DNA from 2 places in the Paenibacillus sp. EB106-05-06-XG162 genome. Region 1 is predicted to be linked to the other one. Evidence: riboswitches for the same ligand, from Rfam matches in the RefSeq annotation. Region 1 holds a riboswitch; the other holds the start of a gene.

What was found. A riboswitch is a leader RNA that binds a small molecule or an ion and turns the genes downstream of it on or off. The one in region 1 is predicted to bind cobalamin.
Region 2: it holds a riboswitch for cobalamin, as region 1 does, so the genes downstream of both, nrdI (class Ib ribonucleoside-diphosphate reductase assembly flavoprotein NrdI) here and AC3WU2_RS23770 (ABC transporter substrate-binding protein) in region 1, are expected to answer to the same signal.

The regions. Positions count from the first base shown of each region.
Region 1 covers NZ_JBYTDT010000014.1:95,767-110,700, reverse strand. The annotation lists gene cobS (adenosylcobinamide-GDP ribazoletransferase) at 1-712, opposite strand, end outside; gene cobU (bifunctional adenosylcobinamide kinase/adenosylcobinamide-phosphate guanylyltransferase) at 709-1,257, opposite strand; gene cobT (nicotinate-nucleotide--dimethylbenzimidazole phosphoribosyltransferase) at 1,301-2,356, opposite strand; gene AC3WU2_RS23780 (ABC transporter ATP-binding protein) at 2,404-3,207, opposite strand; gene AC3WU2_RS23775 (FecCD family ABC transporter permease) at 3,204-4,250, opposite strand; gene AC3WU2_RS23770 (ABC transporter substrate-binding protein) at 4,250-5,254, opposite strand; cobalamin riboswitch at 5,418-5,617, opposite strand; gene AC3WU2_RS23765 (response regulator transcription factor) at 5,789-6,493, shown strand; gene AC3WU2_RS23760 (sensor histidine kinase) at 6,490-7,506, shown strand; gene AC3WU2_RS23755 (ABC transporter ATP-binding protein) at 7,512-8,282, shown strand; gene AC3WU2_RS23750 (FtsX-like permease family protein) at 8,257-10,149, shown strand; gene cbiB (adenosylcobinamide-phosphate synthase CbiB) at 10,602-11,576, opposite strand; gene AC3WU2_RS23740 (adenosylcobinamide amidohydrolase) at 11,576-12,301, opposite strand; gene AC3WU2_RS23735 (pyridoxal phosphate-dependent aminotransferase) at 12,309-13,403, opposite strand; gene lplA (lipoate--protein ligase) at 13,676-14,677, shown strand; gene AC3WU2_RS23725 (DMT family transporter) at 14,686-14,934, shown strand, end outside.
Region 2 covers NZ_JBYTDT010000002.1:512,551-527,484, reverse strand. The annotation lists gene AC3WU2_RS08190 (ornithine--oxo-acid transaminase) at 1-1,054, opposite strand, end outside; gene AC3WU2_RS08185 (M56 family metallopeptidase) at 1,337-3,226, opposite strand; gene AC3WU2_RS08180 (BlaI/MecI/CopY family transcriptional regulator) at 3,226-3,633, opposite strand; gene AC3WU2_RS08175 (hypothetical protein) at 3,713-4,444, opposite strand; gene AC3WU2_RS08170 (TraX family protein) at 4,701-5,426, opposite strand; gene nrdF (class 1b ribonucleoside-diphosphate reductase subunit beta) at 5,752-6,708, opposite strand; gene nrdE (class 1b ribonucleoside-diphosphate reductase subunit alpha) at 6,911-8,995, opposite strand; gene nrdI (class Ib ribonucleoside-diphosphate reductase assembly flavoprotein NrdI) at 8,982-9,341, opposite strand; cobalamin riboswitch at 9,552-9,752, opposite strand; gene AC3WU2_RS08150 (ABC transporter ATP-binding protein) at 10,177-11,211, opposite strand; gene AC3WU2_RS08145 (ABC transporter permease) at 11,218-12,000, opposite strand; gene AC3WU2_RS08140 (ABC transporter permease) at 11,997-12,803, opposite strand; gene AC3WU2_RS08135 (serine hydrolase domain-containing protein) at 12,803-13,996, opposite strand; gene AC3WU2_RS08130 (serine hydrolase domain-containing protein) at 14,046-14,934, opposite strand, start outside.

The sequences.
Region 1 (14,934 bases):
CGAGCTTATTCGCCATGGATCTCGCTATGATCATCCCGAGCAATAACGCGCCCAGACCAATCCATACAATAGATAACCCGTCTGATGCGGTAATTGTACCTATGCCACCCCACATGGCAGTACCAATCCAGATCAGCACAGATATAACAACCGCCATCAGCGTTGCTCCCGTTACATGCCGCGCACCCACGCCTTTAAAATAACTGCCGAGTCCAGATTCCTTCCTTGCATATGGGAATGCTGCCATCCCAATGACCATAAACCAGCGGCTCCAGATGAAGGGGAGGACGATCTCCCAAGACCATTTCTGATCCAATAAGGTGTAGAAAATAACGGCCTTGAGCAGCATCGCAAGAACACAGACGATGACGCCCATAGCTCCTACCCGGCTGTCCTTCATAATTTCAAGCATTTGTTCCCGTGGTCGATGGCTTAGAATCCCATCTGCGGTATCCATTAACCCATCGATATGTAAGGCCCCTGTCAAAGAAACCGTCCAGACCAAGGTCAGGACGGCCGCTAGGACAAGAGGGAAGAGCAATGAGCAGCCGTAGCCGAAGCCCCAGATCAGCCCGCCGAGAACTGTGCCAACGAGCGGATAGAATACCACGCTGCGAGCGAACACCTCTTTGGAATAATGAATTTGAATCGGCAGCGGCAGCCTCGATAAGAATTGAAAGGCTGCTACGCAGGCTTGCGCTGCTTGTTTCATAACTGAACCGCCCTGCTCTTGAGTTCGATCGGGATGCCTGCTGTGACCAGATACACTTGCTCACAGACCCCCGCTAGCTTCCGATTCATATAACCAGCAAGATCGCGATATTGCCTACCTAACGGATATTCCGGCACAATCCCGCTGCCAACCTCGTTCGTCACGAAGATTAGTGTACCCGCGTAAATTCGAACCCTTTCCACCAACTGATCAATCTGCTGCTTTACCAAATCAGTTGCATTCGGCTCCGCTTCGCAGCGCAGTAGAATGTTCGAGAGCCACAGGGTCAAGCAATCGACGAGAATCATCTTCGACCCTTCGAGATCTCCGAGTAAGGCGATTAAGTCGTAGGGTTCTTCGATGGTCTTCCACTCGAAAGCAGCTTGATCCCGCTCCATTTGATGCATGCGAACCCGTTCTCGCATCTCATCATCGTAGAGTTGTGCCGTCGCGATATAGATTCCGCGATCGCCGTAGTTTGCGCAGAGCTTCTCCGCGAAGGAACTCTTCCCGCTCCGCGCACCACCAGTTACCAGAATCGGCATGCCTTATCTCTCCCCTCATGTGATACATCCATTCATCATTTCTTTATTCGCCTGAGCTTACGCCCGCACTTGCGAAGGTTGCCATCTCGCGCATGATTTTCGTTGCTGCATCGATCAAGGTAAAGGCAAGCACGGCACCTGTCCCTTCACCAAGCCGCATGTCCAATTGCAGCACTGGCGTTAATCCGATTTCTTCGAGCAGGCTCTCATGCCCTTGTTCTTGGGATAGATGCGATCCGATCATATAACCGCTTGTTAGCGGTTCAATACGGCTGGCTATCAACGCTGCTGCAGAAGAGATGAATCCATCAATCACAACAGGGCATTGATGTCTTGCTGCGCCAAGGATCACGCCGACCAGACCAGCGATCTCGAGTCCACCTACCTTCGTCAGGACATCCAGTGGATCCTTCGCATTCGGACGGTTCACTTGAATTGCTTGTCGAACAACCGCTTGCTTATGTAGCATCCGTTCATCATCGATGCCAGTTCCGCGCCCTACCGTCTCCTCGGATGACATGCCCGTGAGCACACTTAGAATGGCTGCACTCGCTGTCGTGTTCCCAATGCCCATCTCGCCTGTCGCGAAGATCTTATACCCATCGGCAACATGCTGCTCTACAATCTCAGCTCCTGCGAGAATAGCTTGGATCGCTTCATCTTGTGACATGGCTGGGCCCTTCGCCATATTTGCCGTTCCTTTACGGACTTTCCGGGACACCAGCTGCAGATGCTCCATATCTGCATTCACGCCGATATCGACACATACGACATCCGCACCTGCATGACGTGCCAGCACGTTCACGGCTGCGCCGCCGTTCAAGAAGTTATAGACCATCTGCGGTGTCACTTCCGAGGGGAATGCACTAATCCCTTCATCACACACACCATGATCTCCAGCCATGACGATAACGGCTTTCTTCGCGAATGCCGGGTGCAATTCACCTGTAATCCCTGCGACCTGCGCCGCAATATTCTCAAGCTTGCCTAGGCTGCCTGGAGGCTTCGTCAGCTGATCCAAATGCTGCATCGCTTCCTCGACCATCTGCCCATCTAACGGTTCAATGTGTGAAATGAGTTGCTCCAATTGTTCTCTCATTATCTCGCTCCAATCTGTGTATGATTCTCATTGATGTCATTAAAATTCTATTTCGCTTCATTTCCTAGTGTCTCATGGGAATCCGGTTGAAGCAAGATTTGTGGCGCGCCATTCACAGGATGGGGAATAATAATCGGTTCTGTGCCAAAAACTTCATGGACGCGCTCCCGGCTTAATATTTCAGCTGGCTCGCCAATGGCTACCTGTTTCCCTTCATGCAGCACAAGCAATTGATCACAATATTGCGCCGCTAAGTTCAGATCATGAAGAACAGCGATGATCGTCAAGCCGCAGTCACGCTGCCATTTCCGCACATAATCCATAAATTGCAGCTGATAACGAATATCCAGATACGTCGTTGGTTCATCCAGCAGCAGAATTTCAGGCTGCTGAACCATCACTTTGCCGAGGGCGACACGCTGCCGTTGTCCACCGCTAAGTTCATGTAGTGGTCGATCGAGCAGTTCTGCTAAATTCAATTGCTCCGCAATCCCAGCGATGAGCGAGGATGCATCGGCTTGATCCCGGCCGAGCCAATTCTGGAATGGGAACCGCCCCATCTCAAGAACTTCCTGCACGGAATATCCAACAGGCGGCAGCGTCTCCTGCTGCAGGACGGCTAGATGCTGGGACAAGGCTTTCCGCGAATACGCCGATAAAGGTTGGTTGCGAATGACAATCTCGCCCGCAGAAGCCGGCTCCACGCCGGATATGCATTGCAGCAACGTCGATTTCCCGCTTCCATTCGGACCGATGATGCCAAGACAAGTCCCTGGCTCCACTTCAAAATGAATATCTTGCAGCACCTTCGCAGCCCCATAATGCTTATATACATGTTCGACTCGGATCATGACAATCGACCCCTTCGCGTTTTTTTGTTACGGTGCAGCAGATAGGCGAAGAATGGTGCGCCAATAAATGCGGTTACAACGCCAAGCGGAATTTCAGTGGGTGCGAGTACCGATCGAGCAAGGGTATCTGCAATCACCATGTAGATTCCACCACCAATTGCGGATAACGGGACGATCAGTCGATAATTCGAGCCGACCAGCAATCGAATCATATGGGGGACGATCAACCCGACAAAGCCAATGACACCTGATACGGATACGGCCGCAGCCGTCATAAATGTCGCCGTTAATAGAATGATCATCTTCGTCCGATCCACACGAATCCCTAAATGCGCGGCTTCACGTTCCCCTAGCGCGAGGATATTCATCGTCCTGGCGTAACCCATCACAATAATAAAGCCAACGATTAAATACGGCCCCAGCACCGCGGTATATGCCCATCCACGCAATGAGAGGCTACCCATGAGCCAGAACATAATTTCATTGATCGTCTTATCCGACAACGCGACGAGTAAGGATACGAACGCCCCGAGGAAGGCCTGCATGACAACACCGGCGAGTATTAACCGTTCCGTCGGTATTTTGCCTTCATCTTGCGCAAGCCGCATCACAAGCCATAGGGTTAAGACCCCTGTCGTGAAAGCAACAATGGGCACGGACCACTGTCCAACAAGTGAATATTGGATGCCAAAATAGATCATAAAGGCTGCGCCAACGGAGGCGCCAGAAGACACACCGAGTGTGTACGGATCCGCAAGCGGATTACGCAAAACGCCCTGAAATGCCGCACCGGATAAGGACAGGCAAGCGCCAACCAAGACCCCAATCGCAATGCGAGGAATCCGTACCTTTAATAAGATCTGTTCATAGGAACCTGGCCACGTCTTGGGAATCATATCTTGAAGCCAAGGAATCTGATGCAGCAGAATGGCTGGAATTTGCTGCAGCGGAATGTGCACTGAGCCAATGGTAGCCGAGACGCAAATCGTAAAAAGGAGGAGGAGTATTCCTCCCCCTCCCCACAGCAATCCTGTTCGGTTCATTATTTCACCAAATCCGGATAGATCGCCTTCGCCATGGCGATCAAGCCATCGGTTAGACGTGGACCTGGTCTGCTAAGCAAGTTGCCATCCACGCCAATCACTTGATTATTCTTGATCGCATCAATTTGATCCCAGCCGCTGCGACCTAGAATGATATCTTTAATCGGTTTGCCTGTCTCATAATCTTTGGCATCATTCGCGAATAGAATGACATTCGGATTCGAATGAATAATATTCTCTTCATTAATCTGCACCCAGCCTTGTACATCGGATGCCACGTTCACGCCGCCAGCGATTGTGATCAATTCATCCATGAACTCGCCTTTACCGACCGTCCAGCCTGGGGAGAATTCAATGTATACTTTCTTCTTCTGATCCGCAGCGACATTCTTCACCGCTTCGATGACCGAATCGCGGTCCGCCTTCATCTTATCGATCACTTGCTTCGCTTCCGCTTGACGATCCGTAATTTGACCGTACACTTCGATATTTTTCATAATATCTTCAAGCGTCTTCGGTTCAACTTTGAAAATTTTGATTCCCAGATCGCGAAGCTTCTTCACGGATTCTTCTTTCATGGAAATTCCCGTAAAGACGATGTCTGCATTGGCACCGATAACCGCTTCTTCATTCGGCTTCATAATACTGCCCATTTTCGGCTTGGAGCTTGCTGCTGCTGGGTAGTCGTCATAATCCGATACACCAACGATTTGTTGATCCAGTCCAAGTGCGAAGAGGGACTCGGTCTCTGCTGGCGATACCGATACGATACGTTCAGGTGCTTTGTCAAATGTAAATTCCTCGCCTGTCGCATCCTTAATCGTTAGAGGGTACTTCGTCTTGAGGTCCGATGCTTCTGTATTGTCCTTCTGCTCCTGTTTGCTCTGCTCTGTCTGAGCACCTTGCTTCGCTGCGTCTTCTGTCCCCTTCGTACCGCAAGCCGCGATACTGACAACGAGCGCGAGAATCAGTGCCCACGTCGATAAACCTTTCCAAATCTTCATCCTTGTCTCTCTCCCCTTATTCTTTATTGATGCTGAACGTTTGAACAGAGAAAACCCCAGATCCTGAAGGACCCGGGGCACGTCAATTTCGGAATATATCCGTATGTATGCGTATTGCATGTCACACGTCTTCCAACTGAGCGCAACCCTTTCCTCGAAGGTTTGTCATTCGTATCCATAGGCAGGTCTCCTGACTTATGGGTCTTGCATGCCCTCGCCTTCCCATTCCTGCGATGGAACAGTGGCTATTGAGGTCATCCCCAGATTACAGTGGCGGGACCGTTCCGGATTTGCACCGGATTCCCTTTTAACCCGATCTATACGATATTTGCACAGATAGGGACCTACAGATTTCCTATTCAATTCAAGCTATGCCTTTCAGTCTTTCACCTAGTTATTATAGGGGAAAAGCCCCCACCTTACAACTAAATTAGTAGCACATTTTCAGCCTCGTGATTTGTATTTCGAATAAGAAATCTTTATCATCATAACTAGCAAATAACGAACCTCTTGTTGAAGGAGAGAAATGCCCTCATGGATAGAATCATGATTGTAGAAGATGATCCCAAGATATACACCTTGCTCAAAGACCAGCTTGAAAAATACGGCTATGAGGCTGTCGTCGCAGATGATTTCGACCGCATTGCGGATCAGTTCACCCAGATCGAACCCAATCTCGTACTGCTCGATGTCAATTTGCCGAAGTTCGATGGATTCTATTGGTGCCGCCAAATCCGCCAAATCTCCACCTGTCCCATACTCTTCATCTCAGCAAGGGAAGGTAAAATGGAGCAAGTGATGGCCCTAGAGCACGGTGCCGATGATTATATTACAAAGCCTTTCGATTATGATATTGTCATGGCCAAAATCGCCAGCCACCTGCGCCGCGCCTATGGTAGTTATGCTCCCAAAGCTACGGAACGTTCTTTAAGTCTCCACGGACTTACCCTCTTACCTGAACGTCTGGAGGTTTCCTTAGCGGATCAGAGTCTAGAGCTGCTGCGGAAAGAATCGTTGCTGCTGGAAGTGCTCATGGAGCGTTATCCTCGCGTTGTTAGCCGTGATCGAATTCTGGAGAAGCTATGGGATGAGAACCATTTCGTGGACGAGAATACGCTCAATGTGTATGTCACGCGCCTTCGCAAGAAGCTGAAGGATCTTGGCATAGAAGAAGCGGTCGAGACGGTCCGGGGCGCGGGCTATCGCCTGAAAGTGACATGGGCGGATGTCTCCTCATGAGACTGTTCCTTCGTGATCACGTTCCATTAATGATTATTCTAGGACTTCAAATTGTTATAACATCCGTTGTGTATGCCTTTAATGACGGTTCAGCACTATCGACCATCAGCTACGTCTTCATCGTAAGTCTATTTCTGTTACTGGTCTTCCTCGTCTATCAATATGTGTCCAAACGGGGGTTCTATGCCAGATTATCGAATCCGGAGGCATCCATGGAGCCCATCTTCACATCCAAGAGCAGACAGTTCACACCGATCGAACAAGCATTGCAAGATTTGCTCACTGACCAGTTTCATTTTATGCAGCAAGAGCTTCATCAGGCAGAGAATCGTATGAACCGCCATGTTACATTTATGAATCAATGGGTGCATGATATGAAGACACCGCTCTCCGTCATCCATATGACGATTCAAGATGAAGATGAGCCGATTTTTGATAGTATACGGGAAGAGACAGACCGGCTAACCAAGGGGCTTGAGACCGTGCTCTATATGGCTAGGCTGGATAGCTTCGAGCATGACTTTTATATTGAAGAGGTCGACCTCGCCCAGATGATGGGGCAATTCGTGAAGCAGAATAAAAGGTTATTCATTCGCAGTCAAGTCTTCCCGAAAATCGGGATCGCTGAGAACCAGACGGTCGTGTCCGATGAGAAATGGCTTACCTTCGTCTTTAGTCAGATCATCAACAATGCCGTAAAATATTCCGCAGGCAAAAGCCGCACCATCGAGATCAGCGCTTCCATGGAGCAGGAGCATACCGTGGTCCAAGTACGTGATTATGGCATTGGTATTCCAGCGCACGATGTTGAACGTGTATTCGAACCGTATTTTACAGGAGATAATGGGAGACAATATCCCGCTTCCACCGGCATGGGCTTATATCTGGTCCATGAGATCTGCAGTCGACTCGGTCATCGCATCACCGTTGAGTCGGAACAAGGTGAAGGCACAAGTGTACGAATATATTTCACCAATACAACCGAAGACGATGCTTACCGGCGAAAGGAGTGAGGCACGTGGATATGCTTCAAGTTCGAAATATCAATAAAGTATACAGCGGACGCAAAGCGTTCCGAGCATTGACCGACCTCAGCTTAACGATCCGTGAAGGCGAATTCGTCGGTATTATGGGACCATCCGGCAGTGGGAAGACCACGCTCTTAAATGTAATCTCGACGATTGATATGCCGTCATCCGGCCAGATTCTCATTAACGGCAGCAACCCGTACAAGCTTCGCAAGAACAAGCTTGCCGCTTTTCGAAGACAACAGCTCGGGTTCGTATTCCAAGAGTTCCATCTCATTGAGACGCTGACGATTGGAGAGAACATCATCCTTCCGTTAACGCTGGACGGCGTACGTGTCTCCGAAATGGAAGAGCGGTTGAGCAGCATTATCCAGAAGCTCGGGATCAAGGATATTCGTGATAACAGTATTTTCGAAGTATCACGGGGACAGCAGCAGCGAGCAGCAATCGCACGCGCAATTATTCATCGTCCATCGCTCCTGCTCGCCGATGAGCCGACAGGGAACTTGGACTCTAAAGCATCCAGACATGTCATGGAGACGCTTCAGCAGATTAATGAAACCGATCGCACCACGATGATGATGGTAACCCATGACCCGATCGCGGCCAGCTATTGCCACCGGGTGATCTTCATTAAGGACGGGATGCTATATAATGAGATCGTTCAAGGACAGAATCGTTCCGCATTCTATCAGAAGATCATCAATGCGATCGCGCTTCTAGGAGGGGACGCGAATGAATTTTCTACAATTCGCGTTTAACAATGTCAAGCGGCATGCTAGGAAATATGCAGCCTATTTCTTCAGCAGCGCCTTCGCCGTGATGATCTTCTTCTTATACGTTGCCTTTAGCCTACATCCCAAAATTCTACCAAGCACGGTCAATGATCTCGTATCTGGCGGCATGACGCTTGGAGCAAGCTCGATCGTATTTTTCTCATTCATCTTCATTCTCTATTCCACGGCCGTCTTTGTCCAAGCTCGCAGTCAGCAGTTCGGCATTCTGACGATCCTCGGAATGACGAAGAGGCAGCTGCGATTCATGCTATTCTTGGAATTTTCCATCATTGGCGTCGGTTCGATACTAACAGGGACTGTCACAGGACTTGTCTTCCTGAAATTATTCCTGATCATCGCATCGCTTGCGGTTGGCGGCAGCTCAATGACGTTCTATTTTCCAATCGAAGCATTGAAGACAACGGCCATCACATACGGCATCTTGTTCATCTTCATCTCGCCATTGTCCTATCTGTTCATTGGCAGACAACCGCTGATGGAGCTGCTCACGGTTCGCCGCAGAAAACTACGATTCCGTAATTCTTCCTACATTTTCGCGACCATCGCATTATGCTGCTTGATCTGGAGTTACGTGCAAGCTTTCAGAAAAGATATTGGAACTTTTCTCATCGCGTTTATGGTGATTCATATTGGGTTATATGGATTGTTCAGGCATGTCCTTCCTATCGTTATGCGTTGGATGAAGAAGATTCGCTCGCTGTTCTGGAGGAAGACCAATCTGCTCAAATTATCGGAGACAGAGCTTCGCATTCGCGAAAATGGGCTGATGTTCTATTTGCTTACGATACTCTGGACCATTACCTGCTTATGTGTTGTCGTCCTCGTATCCATTCGATTTCTGATGGACGTAACGCCGAACAAAGAACCGTTCCAGTTATACTATGTTTCCAACTTGAACAATCCGAAGCAGGATACGCATATCCAATATATTGAGCAGAGTCTGAAGCAAACGGGCGTAACGTACAGTAAACAACGTATACCATTGTTGCGCTTCACAACAACACCAGAGAACTATGTGGATTATTTCATGCGTTATCAAGATTATGTGCGTCTCGGCGAGTTCTACAAGTCTCCGACCAAGTCATTGCATGAAGGTGAGGCGTTATGGCTTTCCAGGGGGAAAGATAACATGGCGAAAAATCGTACCTCGATTCAGATACCTAACCATTCGAGCTCACTGCAACTGTTAAAGCCACTAGATACCAAAAAGAACTGGATGCCAGAGCTGCGAGGTAAAAACGGGAGCGTACTGGTGATCACCGATTCCCTGTACAAGGAACTAGCAGCCAACACAGCAGGTGAAAGCATGACTTTCTTCGGTTATCAATTCACAAATAGCAATAATGCATTAACCTTGTTCGCACTCGTGGAGAAAGGACTAGGCCAGGAAGGGGTACAAGATCGTTATCAATATTCCCTCGCCGCCTATTATGAATATCTCTTTCAGCAAATGCCGTACATCGTGATCTTCATCGGCTTATTCATTACAGCCGTATTCTTCACAGCCGGCGCCAGCTTCGTCTATTTCAAAATCTATTCGGACTTGAACAAAGATCTCGTTCAATTCCGGGCGCTCTACAATATTGGCGTCAGCATTCCTGAGCTCTATCAGATCGTCAAAACCCGCGTCGTCCTGATGATGGGCCTGCCGAGCTTGTTCGCAATATTGAACAGCACAGGGCTCTTGCTCTTCATCAAGCAGCAGGATGACACCATGTTCAAGTGGCTTCCGTTCATTGTGTCCTTCGTCCTCTTCATCCTGATCCAGACGTGCTTCAGTTTAATTCTGCGGAAGCGGTATTGGGCGCACATTGTGAATAGTTTGAAGTGAGGGGTGAGTGCGGCGAGGGAGGGCGAGCCGTTTTAGGGCAAATAACTGCGTTTTTGCAGTTATTCGGGCCTTTGCGAGCGGGGTATCGCGATTTAACTGCGTTTTTGCAGTTATTCGCGCCTCTGCGAGCGGGGGATCGCGATTTAACTGCGTTTTTGCAGTTATTCGGGCCTCTGCGAGTGGGGTATCGCGATTTAACTGCGTTTTTGCAGTTATTCGAGCCTCTGCGAGCGGGGTATCGCGATTTAACTGCGTTTTTGCAGTTATTTGAGCCTGTGCGAGCGAGGAATCGCGATTTAACTGCATATTTGCAGTTATTCGGGCCTCTGCGAGCGGGGTATCGCGATTTAACTGCGTTTTTGCAGTTATTTGTCCGCTCGATGAGACATATAAGAAAAGGGGCTTGTCAACCTGCATACCATGCAGTGACAAGCCCCTTTTTTCGTTCGTGATTACCACATTGATGACGATGTTGCTAGCCATAGGATGGCCGCGCTGATCAGCGCGAACATCGCTGAGCTCAGGTACATCAATCTCACGGTCATCGGAATGTGGTCCGCGCGAAGGGGCTCCTTCGGTTCCCCCATGTAAGCGCGAAAGGACGCGATCCCCTTGTAAACGTTATGCCCTCCGAGCCTTACGCCAAGCGCGCCGGCAACCGCAGACTCCGGGTATCCACTGTTCGGACTCGGGTGCTCCTTCGCATCTCGGCGAACCGTCCGCCAAGCACTTCGTGGATCATGACGCAGCAGCCAAGCAGCTATTGTGAGTAATATCGCGGTTATCCGCGCCGGGATCCAGTTCGCCACATCATCCAACCGTGCCGATGCGAATCCAAGGTCTTTATACTTCTCATTCTTGTAACCGACCATCGAATCGAGCGTATTTACCGCGCGGTAAGCCATAGCGAGCGGTGCGCCCCCAATAGCAGCATAGAATAAAGGCGAGGTAATCGCATCGACGATATTTTCGGCGACGGTCTCGACGGTTCCTCGCACGATTTCCGGTTCGTCCAAATGCTCCGTATCTCGGCCGACGATCATCCCGAGTGATCGTCGTGCCGCAGGCATATCCCCTGCACGGAGATGACGGTATACCTCCATCCCTGCATCCTTCAAGCCTTTCGTCGCAATGGTCGTCGCGATCAGCAAGACCTCCAGCGCCCAAGCCAGCCACGGATGAATCAACGCAACCAAGTAGAGCACTCCCCATGTGAGCAGGAACACGCCCCCCACGAGGATCAGCGGGAGCAAGAACCCTCCTGCTTTCAATTGCCTCGGTGTATGTGCGATGCGGCGAACGCCACGTTCCAATTGGGTAATCGCACTGCCCATGAAGATCACCGGATGCGGAATCCAGCGGGGATCGCCGATGATGCAATCGACGATGTAAGCGAGAATAATAAAATACGCATGCTCTAACATCATTACGCTTCTCCTTGCGTTCGTACCGCTTCATAAACGGTGTTGTACACGAGACGCCCGAGCAGATTGCCGAGCGTCGTCGCGCTGCCCGCATACTGGTGCTCCGCACCATAGCGGGCGCTCTGGCTCACGGCGAGCACGACGGTGTCCGTCGTCGTGCCCGTCGCCACATCACCGTCCTGCGGGTCGGTGATGCCCAGATCTTGCAGCGCGGCGGCCTTCGCTTCCGTCGCGGTAATAATCGCGCCGACCAGCGCAGCCGGCGCTAGCCGCCCGTCCACAGCCACGATCGTATTGATCGTGCCCGGTGCATAGGCGGCGAACGTCTCGCGCGCTCGTCCGGCGCGCGCGGCATTGGAGGTGCCCGCCGTCGTACACACGACGATACGGGCTTGGTCGCCCTCCGCTTCCGCAATGGAAGCATGCGTCAGCTTCGCTGCGGTCAACAGGCCTACCGTCTGATCCAGCGGATAGCCCCAAGCCATAATCTCCGATTCCAGATGCTGAATCGGATCAGGACGATTATAATCCTTCGTGACGTAGACGTTCACGATATGATCAGCAACCGTACTGCCGCCTGCATATGGTGCACTGCTAAGCGTCTGCAGCGGCTCCGGCGCGAGCATCCGAATATGATGCTGTGCCCGATCATAACGGAATGCGAGTCCTGGCCAGCAGGTACTCTCATACACCATCAATGCTTCACCAGCTCGAAAAGGCTGTACCATCTTCACGCTACACCCCTTCCTGCCACACTACGGTAAGCTTATTGAATAGAATTTCATTCCGTTCTCGATCCTTCACCGCAAGCCGGATGTCCGTTTCGCTGAGCCCTTCATACATGGCACAGCTCCGAATCAATATCCCTTTCAGCCCCAGCTTTGTCTGAAGCTGCTCCGCAGTCCAAGGCTTCGGTAACCGCACGAGGATGAAATTCGCAAGACTTGGCCAGGTCTGGCAGCCAAATTCCTGTTCCAATCGCTCAATCATGTAATTCCGTTCAATCACCGTCTGTTCTCGCGTTACCGCCTCATATTCCTCACATTCAACCAAACAGGCTTCCCCAGCCGCTAATGCAAGCCGATTCACGCTCCATGTTACCTGCTTCGATTTTAGCCGATGAATGAGTAACGGCCCTGCGACCGCATAACCCAACCGCAATCCAGGAATCGCATAGAACTTCGTCATCGAACGAATGAGGATGACATGCGAATAATGCTCCACGCGCAATAGCAAGGTCGCCTGCCTATCCGGTTCAATGAAATCTATGAACGCTTCATCAATAATCAACATTGTGTCCGTATCAGCCGCGATCGCCGCAAGCTGCTCCAGCTCTTCGAGATCGTACTGCACACCTGTCGGATTGTTCGGCTGCCCGAGGAAGAGAAGATCCACCTCCTGCATCAAGCCTGCAATTTCATTCAGTTCCGCACGAAACCCCTGTTCCGCATGCCCATGGATCCCAATGACCTCCGCACCGAATTTTCGGGACAACTCCGTATATTCGGAGAAACATGGGTAGATCACGCCAACGCGGCTTGGCGCCATCGCAAGCAATGCGAGTGCCATGCATTCCGCCGCGCCGTTCCCAACGCAGACCATCGATTCATCCACATGCAGCGCTTCCGATAACAAAGCCCGCAGCCGCCGATGATCCGGGTCCGGATAATGCACCACATCCCGCAGCTCCTGTTGAACCCTTGCCAGCACATGCGGCGGCGGACCGAGTGGGTTAATATTCGCGCTATAATCGATGAATGCCCCTCGGTCCACACCAAATGCCGCCTGGGCCGTCTCTAAATCTCCCCCATGACCAAACCTTTCAATCATTTTTTCAATCGTCCTTTCCCCATCGCGTACATGTTTATTTCGTTTATACGGATAAGCTGTTCTTATATTTCTCGCTTAAACGCTTCCCATCCATATAAGGATTCCGTAGTCGTTTATGCTTGATTATGGGCATGAATGCACCTTGGCGTCAACACTGATTCTGCCTTGATCCTTTGTAGATTTTGACGAAATAGATTACAATGAATAGTTGAATGAACATTCGTGAAATTTGCATTATTTTCAGAAAAAATCGATCCGCTGGAGGGGTACACATGTTATTTATCGACAACCAAGGGATTACCGACCCGACACTCAATCTAGCCATTGAAGAATATGCGCTTCGGCATCTCCCAATGGATGACAGCTACTTGCTGTTCTATATTAATGAACCGTCCATTATCATCGGTAAGCATCAGAATACGATTGAAGAGATTAATGCGGAATATGTCAAAGAACATGGCATTCACATCGTACGCCGTTTATCCGGTGGCGGAGCCGTGTATCACGACCTTGGCAACCTGAACTTCAGCTTCTTGACCAAGGACGATGGACAATCCTTCAACAATTTCAAGAAATTCACCGAGCCTGTCGTCGATGCCCTTCGCAAGCTTGGCGTCGAGTCCGAACTAACAGGCCGCAATGATATCCAGATCGGCGAGCGTAAAATCTCGGGGAATGCGCAATTTAGCTCCCGCGGACGTATGTTCAGCCACGGTACATTACTCTTCAACTCCGAAATGGAGAATGTCGCTTCCGCGCTGAAAGTGAACGCTGAGAAGATCGCTTCCAAAGGAACCAAGTCGGTTCGCAGCCGCGTCGCGAATATCTCGGAGTTCCTCACCGAACCGATGACAATCGAACAATTCCGTGCTGAGGTTTTACGCAGCATTTTCGGCATGGAGCCAGATCAAGTTCCACAATATCGACTGACTGAGGAAGATTGGGTCAAAATCCGCCAAATCGCGGATGAGCGCTACCGTAATTGGGATTGGAACTACGGCGAATCGCCAAAATTCAATATCCGCAACTCGAAACGCTTCCCAATTGGCATCGTCGATCTACGTCTTGATGTGGAAGACGGCAACATCCATGAAATCAAAATTTATGGCGATTTCTTCGCTAAACGTGATATTTCAGAACTCGAAGATCTTCTACGCGGTACTCGATATGAAGAATCCTCAGTTCGCGCCAAGCTAGAAGGTACAGACATTACGCAATTTTTCGGCAATCTCGAATTCGATGCATTTGTGGGCTTGCTCTTCTTGGAGGCTTAATCCGCACCATGAAACGCTCGCTCTTCGCAGATCTGATTCTTCTATCGGTTGCCCTCATCTGGGGGACGACCTTTCTTATTGTGCAGCAGGCCGTTCAGGCCTTGCCACCACTTGCTTTTAACGGCATCCGGTTTACAGGGGCAGCACTCTTATTCTTCATCATTCTTATCTTCGTGCATCGAGATTGGTTGAAGCACGTGAACAAAAGGCTGCTCTGGCACGGCTTCGTGCTCGGCGTACTGCTGTTCGGCGGGTAT
Region 2 (14,934 bases), on a different contig from region 1:
AAGCTCTTGCGGGGACCGTTAATTCCATGCCAATGAACAAGCCTCGACCTCGAATCTGGTGGATGTACGGCGATTCGAGCTTAGCAAGTTCACCCATAAAATAAGACCCAAGTGCTTCGGATCGTTCTGCAAGACGTTCCCACTCCAACACATCCAGTGCTGCGATGGCTACGGCGCAAGCGAGTGGATTACCACCAAAGGTAGAACCATGTGAACCGGGTTCGAAGACACCCAGAATTTCTTCGTTAGCTGCGACAGCCGAGATCGGCATGACGCCTCCACCTAGCGCTTTACCAACAATATATACATCGGGGACAACCTGCTCCCAATCACATGCGAACTTGCGTCCCGTGCGGCCAAATCCGGTCTGAATCTCGTCCGCGATGAATAAGACGTGATGCTGCCGGCAGCATGTGTAGGCCTGCTGCAAATATCCAGCTGGCGGCATCAGAATACCTGCTTCCCCTTGGATCGGCTCGACAAGGAAAGCAGCTGTATTGGGCGTGATCGCGGCCTCTAACGCCTCCAGATCACCGTATGGAATCACCCGAAACCCCGGTGTGAAGGGACCAAATCCTTCGCGATAGGAATCCGTTGAGCTAAACGACGTTACCGTTACGGTACGCCCATGAAAATTATCACTGCACACGATGATTTCAGCTTGATCTGCCGGTATTTGCTTGTGCCGATAAGCCCAGCGTCGCGCTGCCTTGATTGCCGTCTCTACCGCTTCCGCCCCCGTGTTCATCGGCAGCAGCATGGGTTTCCCCGTATAAGTGGCAAGCTTCGCATAGAACTTCCCTAATGTCTCACTATAAAATGCGCGGGACGTAAGTGTAACGCGATCCGCCTGATCCTTCAAGGCCTGAATAATTTTCGGGTGGCGATGGCCATGGTTCATTGCTGAATACGCACTAAGCATGTCCATGTACTGCCGCCCTTCCATATCCTCTACCCATACGCCCTCCGCTCTCGCAATGACGACAGGCAAAGGGTGATAATTTTGCGCGCCATATCGGTCCGTCTGTGCCATGATGAAATCTGATTGTGACATGGACATTCCTCCCTTTGGGCTGATTTCTTATCTCACTCCTATAATATATTCACGCGGGCCATTTATTCGTGCACAACAAATACCCCAGGGAACATCTCCTGGGGTATAATTGTCGTTCACAGAACATGGCAAGATCACCACTATATATTTGGATAACACCCATGCCCAGGCGATAAACAATTTTCAATCATATTGAGCCATTCATGTCAACCATTTCAACCGTGTACAAGCCCATGCAACCCTATTTCTAGGGCTACATGGGCTTGTCTCACAAGAGCTATGTTATTTTTTCACCGCTGCTTTCAGAATTTCAATCTTCTGCTTCCTGGATAAATCCGATGAAGTCGAAATACTGTATCCGAATTTACCGCCATCGTGCCAGAACACGTATTTAGGAAAAATGTGCGCAGGGAAGTCATCGTCAATGAACCCTTTATCCTTGCTGCCATCCTTGTCCACCGTATACTTCGATAACGTCAACGTGTCTTCACCGTTCGTATACTTCAGTCGGATCGTGGCAGCCTCTTTCCAATCCAGTTTTTTCGTGTAAACCGGTTTGCCGCTCTTTTTCCCTTCATTCCTTAGATCATCAATGAACTTTCCTTCTGTCGGACCTTCAATGATCGCTTTGGTAAACGTATAGCCCGCTGGCAGGTTGGAAGGCTGCTGCATGATGGAACCCTCCAAGGTCGAAGCTTTTTTCAAGTAATCCTCGTAAGAAGAAAACTCATGGTTCGGTCCCCAAAAGCTAAGATCTAATCCGCTGTTTAAATCCTTATATTTATGATAGATGACATATGTATCACCAGTCTCTTTAACCAATTCCTTCACGCGGTTGATCTCATTTTCGATATACGTTTTTTCCTCTGCTGTTAGAGCCTTGGCTGCAGCAGCTGCTTTTTTTATCGCTTTATCCATTTCTTGTTTGTACAGCTCACGGTTCACCGAAGAACCCATAACTTCATCAGGATAGATGATATCAGCGTCTTTACGATCCTGCCCCGATTGTACGGTAGTTGCTTGTGGTGTGCTCCCTGCATCTTTCCCCTTAGCATTGACCAGCGTCACGCAGCCAAGCGCGAGAATGATTGTCATCCCTAAAATGGATAGGCGATAGGATTTTTTGTTGAATTGTTTGATCATAATAAGTCTCCTTTTCATTTGTTTATGCGTCGCGGACAGACCGGCAATCCCCGGCTGTTGATGTTTGCCTGCGAAATGCTCCAGCACATGGATGATCGTCTGCCCGTATGCACTGTTATGCTGCGGTCTCATCCGATTCAACGCACATGCGTCGCAAGCCATCTCTTGATCCTGTCTTGCTCTTCGTATTGCAAACCATACTAGCGGATTAAACCAATGGAAGATCAGGATGATATGCATGATCCAATTCACTGCGACATCCCAGCGGCGAATATGGGCGAACTCATGCGCCAGAATATATTGAAGCTGATCCTTTTTCAATGTCATAAGCAAGCTTGGAGAAATGACAACGACTGGATTAGTAAATCCAACCACTGCAGGTCCGGGAATGCCCTCCGAAGCTATAAACCGTACTTTACGCTTCACACCCATAAGCTGCTTCGTCTCGTGAAACACAGCGGATAATAAAGGTGTCTCAATGGATTTGCCTGCACGAAGGACTTGTCTCAATCGAAGCTGGTCGTATACCGTTTTCGCGGCAAGAAGTAGTACACCTGCAAGCCAAACCAGTGTCAATACATTGGCGAGGCTCATAGACTTCATCTCATTCCACCACAAAATGCTCTGCACAGTTCCCGGTTCAGGTGGATAACTCGCCCCTTCCGCGCTCCCCCCTACCATGCTTCTCTCCAGTGTCAATGTATCTTCGTGACCCATCTCACGATTACTCCCCAGTCCTCTCCACCATTCATGCCAAGCCGGAGGACTTGATGTTTGCTGTTGCATTCCGGGCATGAAAGACTCCAGGGATATGAAATTGTACAGGCTAAGCGAAGATTCCGGCGCCCATGGGAGTAATAAGCGAACTGCTACAGGTATCCATAGTAGATATTTCCACCTGCCTTCAAGCCTATTTTTCAATAAGAATTGCAGGATCAAGACCAATACGATCAGGATACCGGCCATGAACGATCCACGGATTACCCAATCAAAAATCGAAAATAAACTTGTATGCAGTGAGGGGCTCATTACGTCTCTCTCTTTTCTTCATCGTTGTTACGGTTATTGTCAAATAACTCCTTCAGATCTTCGATTTCCTGCGCATTCAGCTTTTTGTCTTGTAAAAAATTCGCCAGCATCGGCTTTAATGCCCCGCCATACAGCTTTCTCATAAAGGATGTAGTTTCGAATTGCAGGTACTCCTGTTCACTGATGAGAGGGTAGAACAGTTGCGTGCGCTTCGAACCCTTCTCCAATTTCGCTCCCGCCGCTTCCTTCTGCACCAATCGATTCAGGAGCGTCCTGGTCGTATTTGGGCTCCATCCCATTCGATCTGTCATTTGTTGTACAACCTCGCTGGAAGGGCAATCCGGATTTGCCCACAATACCCGCATAATTTCGAGCTCAGCATCCGTAATGGATGGTATTTGGTTCATGCATGAAGCCTCCTAAATCAAATTGCTCAGACGTGAAGAAAATAAGTTGATACGAATCATGCTACGCTAGTTCAAAATATCATTTTTTTACAGCTGCTTTTAGAATTTCAATTTTCTTTTCCCTTGAAATATCCGATGAGGTTGAAATATAGTAACCGAACTTGCTGCTATCCTGCCAGTAAACATACTTTGGAAAAACATTCGCCGGGAACTTATCGTCAAAATAACCTTTATTTTTTCTGTCTTTTGTTTCTACGGTGTATTTATTAAAGGCCAACGTATCATCCCCGTTCGTGTACTCCAGTCGGATGTCTTCCGCCTCATTCCAATTCATCTTTTTCATATAAATGGGCTTTCCACTCTTCTTGCCTTCTGCTCTCAAATCATCAATGAACTTTCCTCCCAATGGACCTCCAATTCTAGCTTTGGAGAACGTATATCCCTCGGGTAAGTTGGAAGGCTCCTGCAAGATGGCACCCTTCAATGTCGTAGCTTTTTTTAGATAGTCTTCATATGTGGTGTATTCCTGTGTCAGTCCCCAATAACTAAGATCGAGTCCGCTATTAAGCGCCTTGTATTTATGATACAGGACATATGTATCACCCGTCTTCGTCACCAACTCCTTCACTCTTTTGATCTCTTGTTCAATGAACTTTTTTTCCTCTGCCGTTGGAGCTTTGACGGCTACTTTTTGGGTAGCTGTTTTTTGGGATGGCTTGGAGGATGCCGCCTCCACCGTGAAGTTCATAGAAGAACCCAACAATAGAATACTGCTAAGGGTTGCGATTGCTACTTTTGATGCTACTTTCATTTGAAATACTCCTTACACATTATTATTTTAAGATACATCTGCAGTTGCACTTTAATACTACAATTGTAGTTCTATTTAATACTACAACTGTAGTGTTGTAATGTCAACACGTTTTTTGCTACATACGAATCCAGCTAAAAAAAACAGCAGACCATCATTCACCTATTCGGCAAACGACAGTCTGTGCATCAAATCTATCTATTCATCGATGAACCTCAAGCATTCCAAAGGGCCTATGAAGTCAACATCGCTTGCCTCATAAGCCGTTAAGCTTAACGAAATAACCTACAATAAAAAGAATCCAAATGTGGACCGGATAAAACGTGTAAAACATATATTTCGTGAGCTTCGTATTCGGTCCACGTCCCCCGTTATACATGAGGATAGGAATAATCGCGAAGATCATCATCCACTGCGCATCGAAGAGAAACAGCGCCTCGTAGGTGAAATTCATTCCGAAGCCAATCGTCAGGACGAAGCATACACCCACATACAATGCAGCCATAAGCCCTTTTCGGTTACGACAGAAATAGAATACAAGCGTCATGACCACGCCGTATAGCGATGCTTCGGAATATAGATAAGCAACCGCGGCAGCGACAACAGCAAGCGGCACACCAAGGAATAGTCCCTTACGATCCCACTTCGCCCATTCCAATCCCATCATCATGACAACCGCAAGGGCAAGCGATAAGAAAATATTATTATGAATCGGGGTACTCTGTGGAAAGCACCATGCTAGCCACTGAGACCCGCCGAGCATGACGGCAGCCCAGCCGAACAGTCTGCCTGCATATCGCTTGCGATTTCTCGTATAGAAGAACCCTTCGACCACAAAATAGAAGAAAATCGGGGATACCAATCTACCAAAATAATTAAGCCACATCGGCATATCCGGTATAAATTGATGGACATGGTCGAAGACCATGAAGACCATGGCGATGATTTTGAGTTGAAATGCATTTAATCTTAGGAATTGCATGTTGTCTTTCCTCCTGTCTGTCCTACTCTATGTTTTTAGACGTGTGACTAGGACATATCCCCTGCACCCTTGCCCACCCTCAACGGCCATCCGGAGTCTTTGCGGATGGCTTGTTTGTGCTTGATGAATCGTATCAGGGAGGAGGGGTGTCTCTTGGAGGAGCCTGCGTTCGGCATTTGGCAGCCCATTCCTTCCTTAAAATCTGATCAAAGGAATGGGCGAACAAGAGCCGACTGGAGAGAGATATCCCGCCGGACCTACGTGGATGATTCATCGCCCTTCATGCGCAAAAAAGCCATCTGGAACAAGTCCAGATGGCTCTCATTTAAAACTCAAATACGAAGTCTTCGTCGCGAAGCGGCTCCACATTCGTCGTCCGAACGTAGCCGTTCCCTTTCTTTGAGAAGAAGTCATGCTGCTTCGTCTTCGTGCTCAACCCGTTCAGCACGATCGGGTTCACTTCTTCCTCGGCGAACTTTGGCTCAAGACCAAGGTTCATGAGGGCTTTGTTCGCGTTGTAACGTACGAACGATTTCACATCTGCCGCCAAACCGATCGCAGTGTAGATCGAATCCGTATAGGATTCCTCGTTCGCTTGCAGCTGCTCCAGTAGATCATAGAGTTCGCGCGTGCTTGCTTCCTGCTCTTCAGCTGTTAGCTTCGCAAATACTTCTTGCGCCAAAACGCCAACGTAAACCCCGTGGATGCTCTCATCGCGAATAATCAAGTCGATGATCTCGCCGCTGCTTGTCATTTTACCTTGGCCGGCAAGGTAGAGCGGATAGAAGAATCCGCTATAGAACAAGTAGCTCTCGAGCAATACGGAAGCGGCCATCGCCATGTACAGATCGCGTGGCGTGACGATCGATGTGTAATACCCGGAGATCAGCTTCGCTTTCTTCTGTAGATGCGGCTCATCTTCCACCCACTTGAACAGTTGATCGATTTCCTCACTGTTTGCCAGCGTTGTGAAGATGCTGCTGTAGGACTTTGCATGGATTTGCTCCATCATGGCCATGAACGCGAGTACAGCTTTACGCTGTAAACCATCCACATGCTCAAGGATCTTCGGCATTCCCACGCCGCCCTGAATCGTATCCAGAAGCGTTAGGCCACCGAGCACTTTCATATACGTATCACGTTCTGCCGGCTTCAGCGCCACCCAGGACATTTTATCATCCGAGAGTGGAATCTCTTCATCCGTCCAGAACTGCATAATATTCTGATTCCAAAACATTGCTGTAAAATCGTCATCCGGACGATTCCAATTGACTGCTTTCATGTATTTCTTCCCCCTAGTTAAATAACAGATAAAAAATCGACTTTTCAGCACCAAGAAGGTTGCATAAACCTGAAGAAGGAGGAGCGGAGTGTAGGCAAAACCTACATGAGCACCGCACTTCGAAGGTGAATGCAAGATTCGACGCCGAATCAACTTCCCGTGCTTCTTCGTGATCAAAAGGCGACTTTTTTATCAACCAACATTATACAGAACAGCTAATGCATTCTTCTACAGATAAATGATTGGTTCTCGTGTAATAGAGCGACTTCAGCCCTTTACGCGCCGCGTAGAGGTAATATCTAGCTAGCTCACGTGTTGTTACATTACTATTCACGTGCAGAACCGTCGAGATCCCTTGATCCACATGCTGCTGAATTTCCGCAATGATATCGATAACCTTGAACTGGTCCATTTGATACGCGGATTTATAGTAGAAATAGTTATCCTTTGCCAAGTACGGCATTGGGTAGTACGTTGTTGAGTTCGCATACGTCCGTGTCTCGATGTGCTCAACGATCGGCATAACGCTCGAAGTTGCATTCTGAATGTAAGAGATACTTTGCGTTGGCGCAATAGCCAAGCGGTAAGCATGGTACAGGCCATGGGCTTGAACTTTGGCTTTGAGTGCCGTCCAATCCTCAGGTGATGGAATCTCCATACCTGCGAACAGCTTCAGAGCCTTTTCTGAGCGTGGGCGGAAGTCTGTCTCTTCATATTTTGTAAAGTAGTTCCCGTTCGCATATTCAGACTTGTCGAAGTCACGGAATGTCACGCCGCGATCGCGGGCGATTTCCATACTTTTCTCCAAGGAGTAGTAATTCATCATCATGAAGAACCCGCTCGCGAATTCCTTCGCATCATCGCTGTCATAGGCGATCTTGTTCTTCGCTAAATAACCATTCAAGTTCATTGCGCCTAGACCAACGGAATGCATCTCCGTGTTCGCCTTACGTACACCTGGTGCATTTGGAATACTCGTCATGTCGCTAACCGCCGTTAGTGCTTCGATGCCTTCATGAACGGATTCTTTGATCTTGCCGTGTTCCATCACGTTCACGATATTTAATGACGCTAAGTTACAGCTAATATCGCGGCGGATGACATCTCCCTCGCCATAGTTGCCGATATCGGATGTCTCTTGCAGTTGGAAGATCTCCGTACAGAGGTTGGACATCTTAACGGAACCGATGCCTTTGAGGGCATGCGCTTCATTCGCATTGGTTTTATTCATAATGTACGGGTAACCGGACTCTAATTGAATCATCCCGATCTTCACGAGCATATCGCGTGCGCTCATGATGACTTTCTTCTTCACTTTATCGTTCGCTAGTAATTCATCATACATCTGATCCAGATCCATGTCATCCAGATGAATGCCGTATTCTTTGTAGACCGAATATGGTGCAAATACGTGCAATGGTTGATTCTCTTCCGCGAGACGGTAGAATTTGTCCGGAACGATCAGCCCGATCGAGAGCGTCTTGATCCGCAATTTCTCGTCCGCATTAATTTTTTTACAATCAAGGAACTCGACAACGTCCCATCCGAAAATATTGTAGTACCCTGCGCCAGAGCCCTTACGTTGTCCCATTTGATCCGCATAGGAGAATGCATCCTCCATTAGCTTCAGGACAGGCATAATGCCTTTTGCTGCGCCTTCGACGCCTTTGATCGCCTCTCCGCGACCGCGAAGCTTCGAGAGGTTAACGGCCACGCCGCCGCCGATTTTCGATAATTGCATACATGTGCCAAGCACATAATTAATGGAGTTAAGTGCATCATCCATCTCGAGCAGGAAACACGATACCATCTCACCGCGACGCTTCTTACCAGAGTTCAAGAATGTTGGTGTTGCAGGCTGTACGCGCTGCTCCATCATCGCAACCGCAAGACGTTTGGCTTTATCGAAATCGCCATCACCTAAATGTAGAGATACCATCGATACGCGATCCGAATACTGCTCAAGGTATTGCGTATGGTCATTGCTCTTCAAGGCATAGTCGACATAAAATTTAGAAGCTGCCATGTAGGACTGGAATTCGAACCCCGATGCTCTCGTTAGTTCAAAAAGTTCCTCGACCTGGGCAGCCGTATATTTCTCATAAACATTCTCGTAGTATTCATGCGCAATCATATATTCAACTTGCTCATGGATCGTCTCGAACCGCAAGCTCTTACTTTCTACTTCTTCCATAAATGCTGTTACCGCCTCATGGTCACGATCCAATCGGAAAAATCCGTCCGCGTCACGAAGCATCAACTGGTTATTTAACTCAATATGCCGCAATGCTATTCACTCCCTCTACAAACCTTTGCACATCATTTGTCGTGCCCGATAGTTCAAATTTCGAAATGACTGGTACATCATACATCATCGCAATCGTATCTGCGCTCTTCGCAAAACTGGTTCCCCAGTTACGATTCCCGCTTGCCGATACGCCTCTCATATACGAACCGTTCTTCTGTAGAAAAGATTGTACCTTCTCTGGAACTTGACCGAACCCTGTCGTATACGTAATCAGCACGAATGGCTCATCCAGCTGTGTCTGCTCGTCAATCTCCACAGTCCTCATGTTCAATTTATGTACAAATCTTTTTACGTTCCCGGTCTTAGAATCAAATGCGATGACCATTTTGTAACTCAGTCCTCTCTCTTATGCTCATAAAATACCCCCACAAAGTGACACACTACCTTCGAATCCGACTCAGGTATTTTGTGGGGACCTCAAAACTTATACATTTTACTCATTAAAAAAAGCGCATCCGGCACAATGAACCGAACGCACCTTAACGATAGTTCACTCATTAAGACGACGCCAGCACGTTCCTATCTCCGTAGGGATGACATGTGCAGATGACAGGCAGGTCTCCTGACTCAAGGATCATCGTGATTGCCGCCTTCCCGATTTGTACTAATCAGTGGCTCTCTAGCAACCGCTCCTCTATTACAGTGGCGGGACCGCGCCGGATTTCAACCGGACTTCCCTATTAATCTTTGCACTCTAAGACTAGAGGTGCAAAAAACCTGTACATCACGATATGTAGTTGTGCTTAATCAATTTACATCAATATATTGTGCTTGTCAATACAATAACAAGCCTATATTTTGCGTTGGAAAGGGATACAATCGGCGTAAAATAAGGGTTTCTATTCAATTAAAAATATTATATTTTAGATAAATTTAAGATAAAAATAGAGAAGAGCCTTACACCGTCACCAAGACGGAAGTAAGACTCCTCCACGTGATCGTCATTCCTACAAATCAACTTCAACATCTACATCTTGTGTGTTAGAGAGATATTCATTACAATTCTTATTCCGTTAAAGTGCGTGTTCAAAAAGTCGGCATTTCAGCACCAAGAAGGTTGCGAGAACCTGAAGAAGGAGGAACGGAGTTTAGGCGAAACCTAAATGAGTACCGGACTTCGAAGGTGAACGTAAGATTCGATGTCGGTTATGCTTCTTGAATTACTTCGTGATCAAATGATGACTTTTTGAACAACCTCTTACAATACTGACCTTTTCGATCCGTTCTTTATGCCCATACAACTCCTTGATCACCTGTTCAATCGGCAGCGCATCGATCGTCATATCTTGCAGCGTGCAGCGCTCATTCATCAGCTGAATGAACCGCTTGAGCGGTAGACAATCCGTGTCGAGCTCCAGCTCCGCATCTTTGGCTGAATGCAGCTTAAGCACGGTAACACCCTTAATCCCATACCAATCCGCAGGCTGCTCGGTGACGATCCGAACTTTCTTCTTCGCGCCGAGAAAATTGCGCAGCGCCATGATCGAATCATCAAACACGATTTCGCCATCATTAATGACGATAACACGACGTGCAAGCTGTTCAATATCCTCTAGATCATGTGTGGTTAAAATAAACGTAACGCCTTGCTCATTCATCTCCTGAATAAAGCTGCGAATTTTCTCCTTCGCGATGACATCCAGCCCGATCGTAGGCTCATCGAGGAATACCACGGATGGCCGATGCAACATCGCCATAATGAACTCACATTTCATTCGTTCTCCGAGAGACAGCTGCCTTGTCGGCTTCCGCATAATCTCCTCGACTTCAAGCAGCCTAGAAAGTCTGTGCAGTGTTTCTTCAAATGCGGCATCCTCGATCGCATAAATGGCTTTGTTCATATAGAACGCGTCAAGTGGGGGGATATCCCATAACAATTGGGACTTCTGCCCGAATACCGCTCCAATGTTGCGCACATATCGCTTGCGTTGTTTCCACGGTGTGCACCCTAAGATACGGACATCCCCTGAGGTAGGGTGCAGGACCCCCGTGAGCATCTTCAGTGTCGTCGATTTCCCCGCACCATTCGGTCCGAGAAAGCCAACGATCTCTCCAGGTTCTACCTTGAAGGTTAGCCCTTTGACTGCAGGTACGAGGACGGTCTCCCGCTTAAATAGACTGCGCAGCGTTTCCTTAAACGACGACCCACGGGTATACGTTGTATACGTCTTATATAAATTGTGGACTTCAATCATTCGGTTTCACCCCCCTGCGCTCGTATAATTGCGAAGCATACCATGCCAGAACATAAGACCTGCTCCACAGAAAACAATACTCATCCCCATTGATAGCCATGCCCCATCCGCACCTTTTCCGAGCAGCACAGACGCTGGCAGGAAACCTATCATGGCAATCGGAATGACATACGTGAAGAGTTGCTGGAACAATTTCGAGAAGATCGTTCCCGGATACATTCCAAACATCGACATGGAATCGAACATGTCATAAACACGACTGCTGCCTACCCATTTGAACAGTAGTCCCGACAAGAACAACGAGAACGCAAATAAGACAAGCAGTGAGCAGAAGAACAGGACAGCGAACTGAATCCAATGTAATGCACTAGGTGCAGGCACCCCTGACAAAGCGAGACCAAATAATACACCACCGCTAATTAGACGACCGAAATCGTCCAAATCAAAAGCATTCATCATCGCAAGAAATAGAATTGGCCGCGGCTTCAGCAGGAAGACATCGAACGAACCTTCACGGACATGATAGAGCGTCGTTGATACAATCCCAAAGAAAAATGGAAATGCGACTCCCTTGGCGAGTGTAAACACGGCCTGAATAAGCAGTGCCTCCTGTAGTGTCCATCCCGGAAAGCTTGCTCCTGAACGATAGACAAGCAGAGTGACCAATGGGATCATAAAATCACCTAAGAGCATGAGCAGCACGCTAATGGCAAAATCCGTTCGATAAGCCATCCGTTCTGCCAGCTTCGTCTTGATTACCGCCCTGTAGCAAGCGAGTAATGACTTCATACCCCCACCCCCGTAAATTTCCGGGCACCCAGGTGAACCAAGAGCTGACATACACCCCACATACAGAGCACTGCGAATGCCTGCAACCCGACGACCTGCGGAATCGACATCGTGATCCCAGCAAGCTCATAGCTGCCAATATAGACGCGTACAGGGACATACTGCATGAACTGGAAAGGCAAGTAAAAGAGTACATGCTGCAATCCGTCTGGAAAAAAGGAAAGCGGCACGAATACACCTGCGGTAATGTCACGCATCAGCAAGAATACACGCCTGACGCCTTCCGCATTCGTCAGCCAGAAGGCGGTTAATCCAATGGAGTAATTGACGAAAAACGTCATCAAGAAACCTAAAATAATGGAGAGCACTGCCCAGAGCGGCTGCGGAGGCAGCAGCTTGATTTTGAAAATAAAGAGATAAATCAGAAAAACCGGAATGAATTCCATCCAGAACCCGAGCGTGCGATGACCAACCTTCTGAGCCAATGCGAACCCTACATGAGAGACTGGACGTAAAATAAACGTGACATATTTCCCTGTACGGATGAGCATCTGTAGATTCCAATCGGCGAAATCGAACGTCAAATAGGTAATAACAGACATGACACCGTAATATGTCAACATTTCTGACAGTGTAAATCCGTTCAATATATCTTGTGATGCATAAACCGCATGCCAGATGAAATACTGTACTAGAAAGTACACAGGACCGATGAAGATTGAAACTGCCATATGCGAGCGGTAAGCCGCCCATTCTTTGTACGTCGCGAAGGCTACCGCACGTACGAACCGTAAGGATTGCATTATTGCAAGCCCGACCAGATCATATTTTTAATGCTAACAATCGATTCGGGAACCCAGCCATTCGCCGTCGGTACGAAGAACGAGACGACGAAATCTTCCTCTGCATCGACCATTAGTGCACAGCGCCCTGCACCCTCATGATAGAATGTCCCAGACTTGAACGGATCGAACACGCGTCCTAGCTGGCTGCTAAGTCCATAGGGCATATCCTTCAACCGGTCCCCCCAATTGAAGGCTGGAATACCTGACGGGAATTGATTCTGTGCAAGACGCTCTACAGACCTTCGGCTAAGAATACGCGCTCCTTGATAGGTTCCTTGGTTCAGCATCATCTGTCCGAAGCGATTCATATCCGCAAGGGTCGAATACAACCCACCACCCGCCCGAGGCGGTGACCATTCCCTATTCTCAGTTCTTGTTAATCGATTTAAATCCCAATCGTCAACCGTGCATACTTCATGGTGAAGCTCCTCAGGCACTTCGAAGAACGTTCGATGCATCCCAAGCGGCTCCAGAATCGTCTGACGCACATAATCGTTGTAGGACATCCCCGTGATCTGGCTAATGATATCCCCCAAGATCGAAAAGCCGGTCGAGGAATAGTTCCAGCTCTCCCCTGGCTGACAGACCAGTGGTCCTGCTAGAACAGACTTGATCCACCTAGACCTGCGATAAGCAATGTCCTCCGCTTCTGTACGTTCTGGCTTCGAAGCCTCCGAATCATCGCCAAATGCAAATTCAATATCCCAAGGACCAGACGGATAGGGCTCGGTGAAATAACCCGGGTCCGGTGCGAGCCCCGATGTATGTGTTAATAAATGTGTAATCGTAATCCGTTCAAAATGGCGATGATCAAATTCTGGGTACCAATCCTTCACAGGCTGTGTTAGATATAGCTTCCCTTCTTCCATTAACCGCATGATCGAGACGAGCGTGAACCACTTCGTGACCGAAGCAATCTTCCGGATCGACTGCGGCTGCAATTCACTTGCAGTGTCTGTGTGCCGAAGCGCGCCTAGCGCACGTACCGCGAAAGTCTGTCCGCCGCGCGCGAGCATATAGGAAGCGCATTGCAGCTTCCCTTCATTAATTAATCCCATTAAGAATGTGTCGAGCTGTTGCAAGGTACTCTCTCGGTACCCTGCTTCCGAAGGTGAAATATCGGTCAGTCCATGATGTATACCAAGGCTCATATCGTTTCCCCGTCCTTTCTTTCTTCCATTTCAGGTTTATCGTCGCTCACTATAGCAGTGCTGACCAAATAATCGCTCGCGGATTTATGATGGCTTGCGGCACCCAACCCGTTTGGCTAGGTACCATAAATGCATAGACGAGCCGTTCAATAGGATCAATGAACAGACCGCAATGTCCTGCACCCTCATGTGCATACGTTCCTGGTGAGCAAATATCTTGATGACTCAGACTCCAGCCGAGCCCCATCTGAAAATTAGGATTTTTATCGCCCCAGCACGTCGATGGAACGTTATTTAGCTGATTCGAGACCATCATCCGTACTGTTTTGCGTCCAAGAATGCGTTGTCCATGAAGTTGCCCATCATCTAACATGGCTTGTCCAAGCTTCCACAGATCCTCAAGGGTTGAGAATAGACCATTACCAGCCGCTGCTGGAATCCCTGTCCGGTCAAATGAGTCTTGCACTTCTTTTTCTTGCCAAGGATTCACAATACACGTCTCTGCTCGCAAATGTTCCGGAACACGCAGGAATGTACGCTCCATCCCTAGAGGCTCCGTAATCCGTTCGCGAACATACTGCTCGTAAGACATGCTTGACGCACGTTCGATAACCAGACCTAGCAGCGCAAACCCTGCCGTACAATAATTCCATTGTTCACCGGGTTTACAATACATCCGCCCGCTGACAATCGTCTTTATCCCTTCTTCGAGCGTCCATGCATCTGCACTAGACTTCTTCTCATGCAGCCACCACTCGTACCAAGGAAGCGTGTAAGGCTCTGTCTGGACGCCAGGATCGCCCATAAGACCTGATGTATGGGTTAACAGATGCCAAATCGTAATGCCGCGATGCTGATCCGTATTCAGCTCAGGAATCCATTCACTCACACTCTGTTGATAGAAGAGCTTCCCTGCTTCTGCTAATTGTGCGATTGCA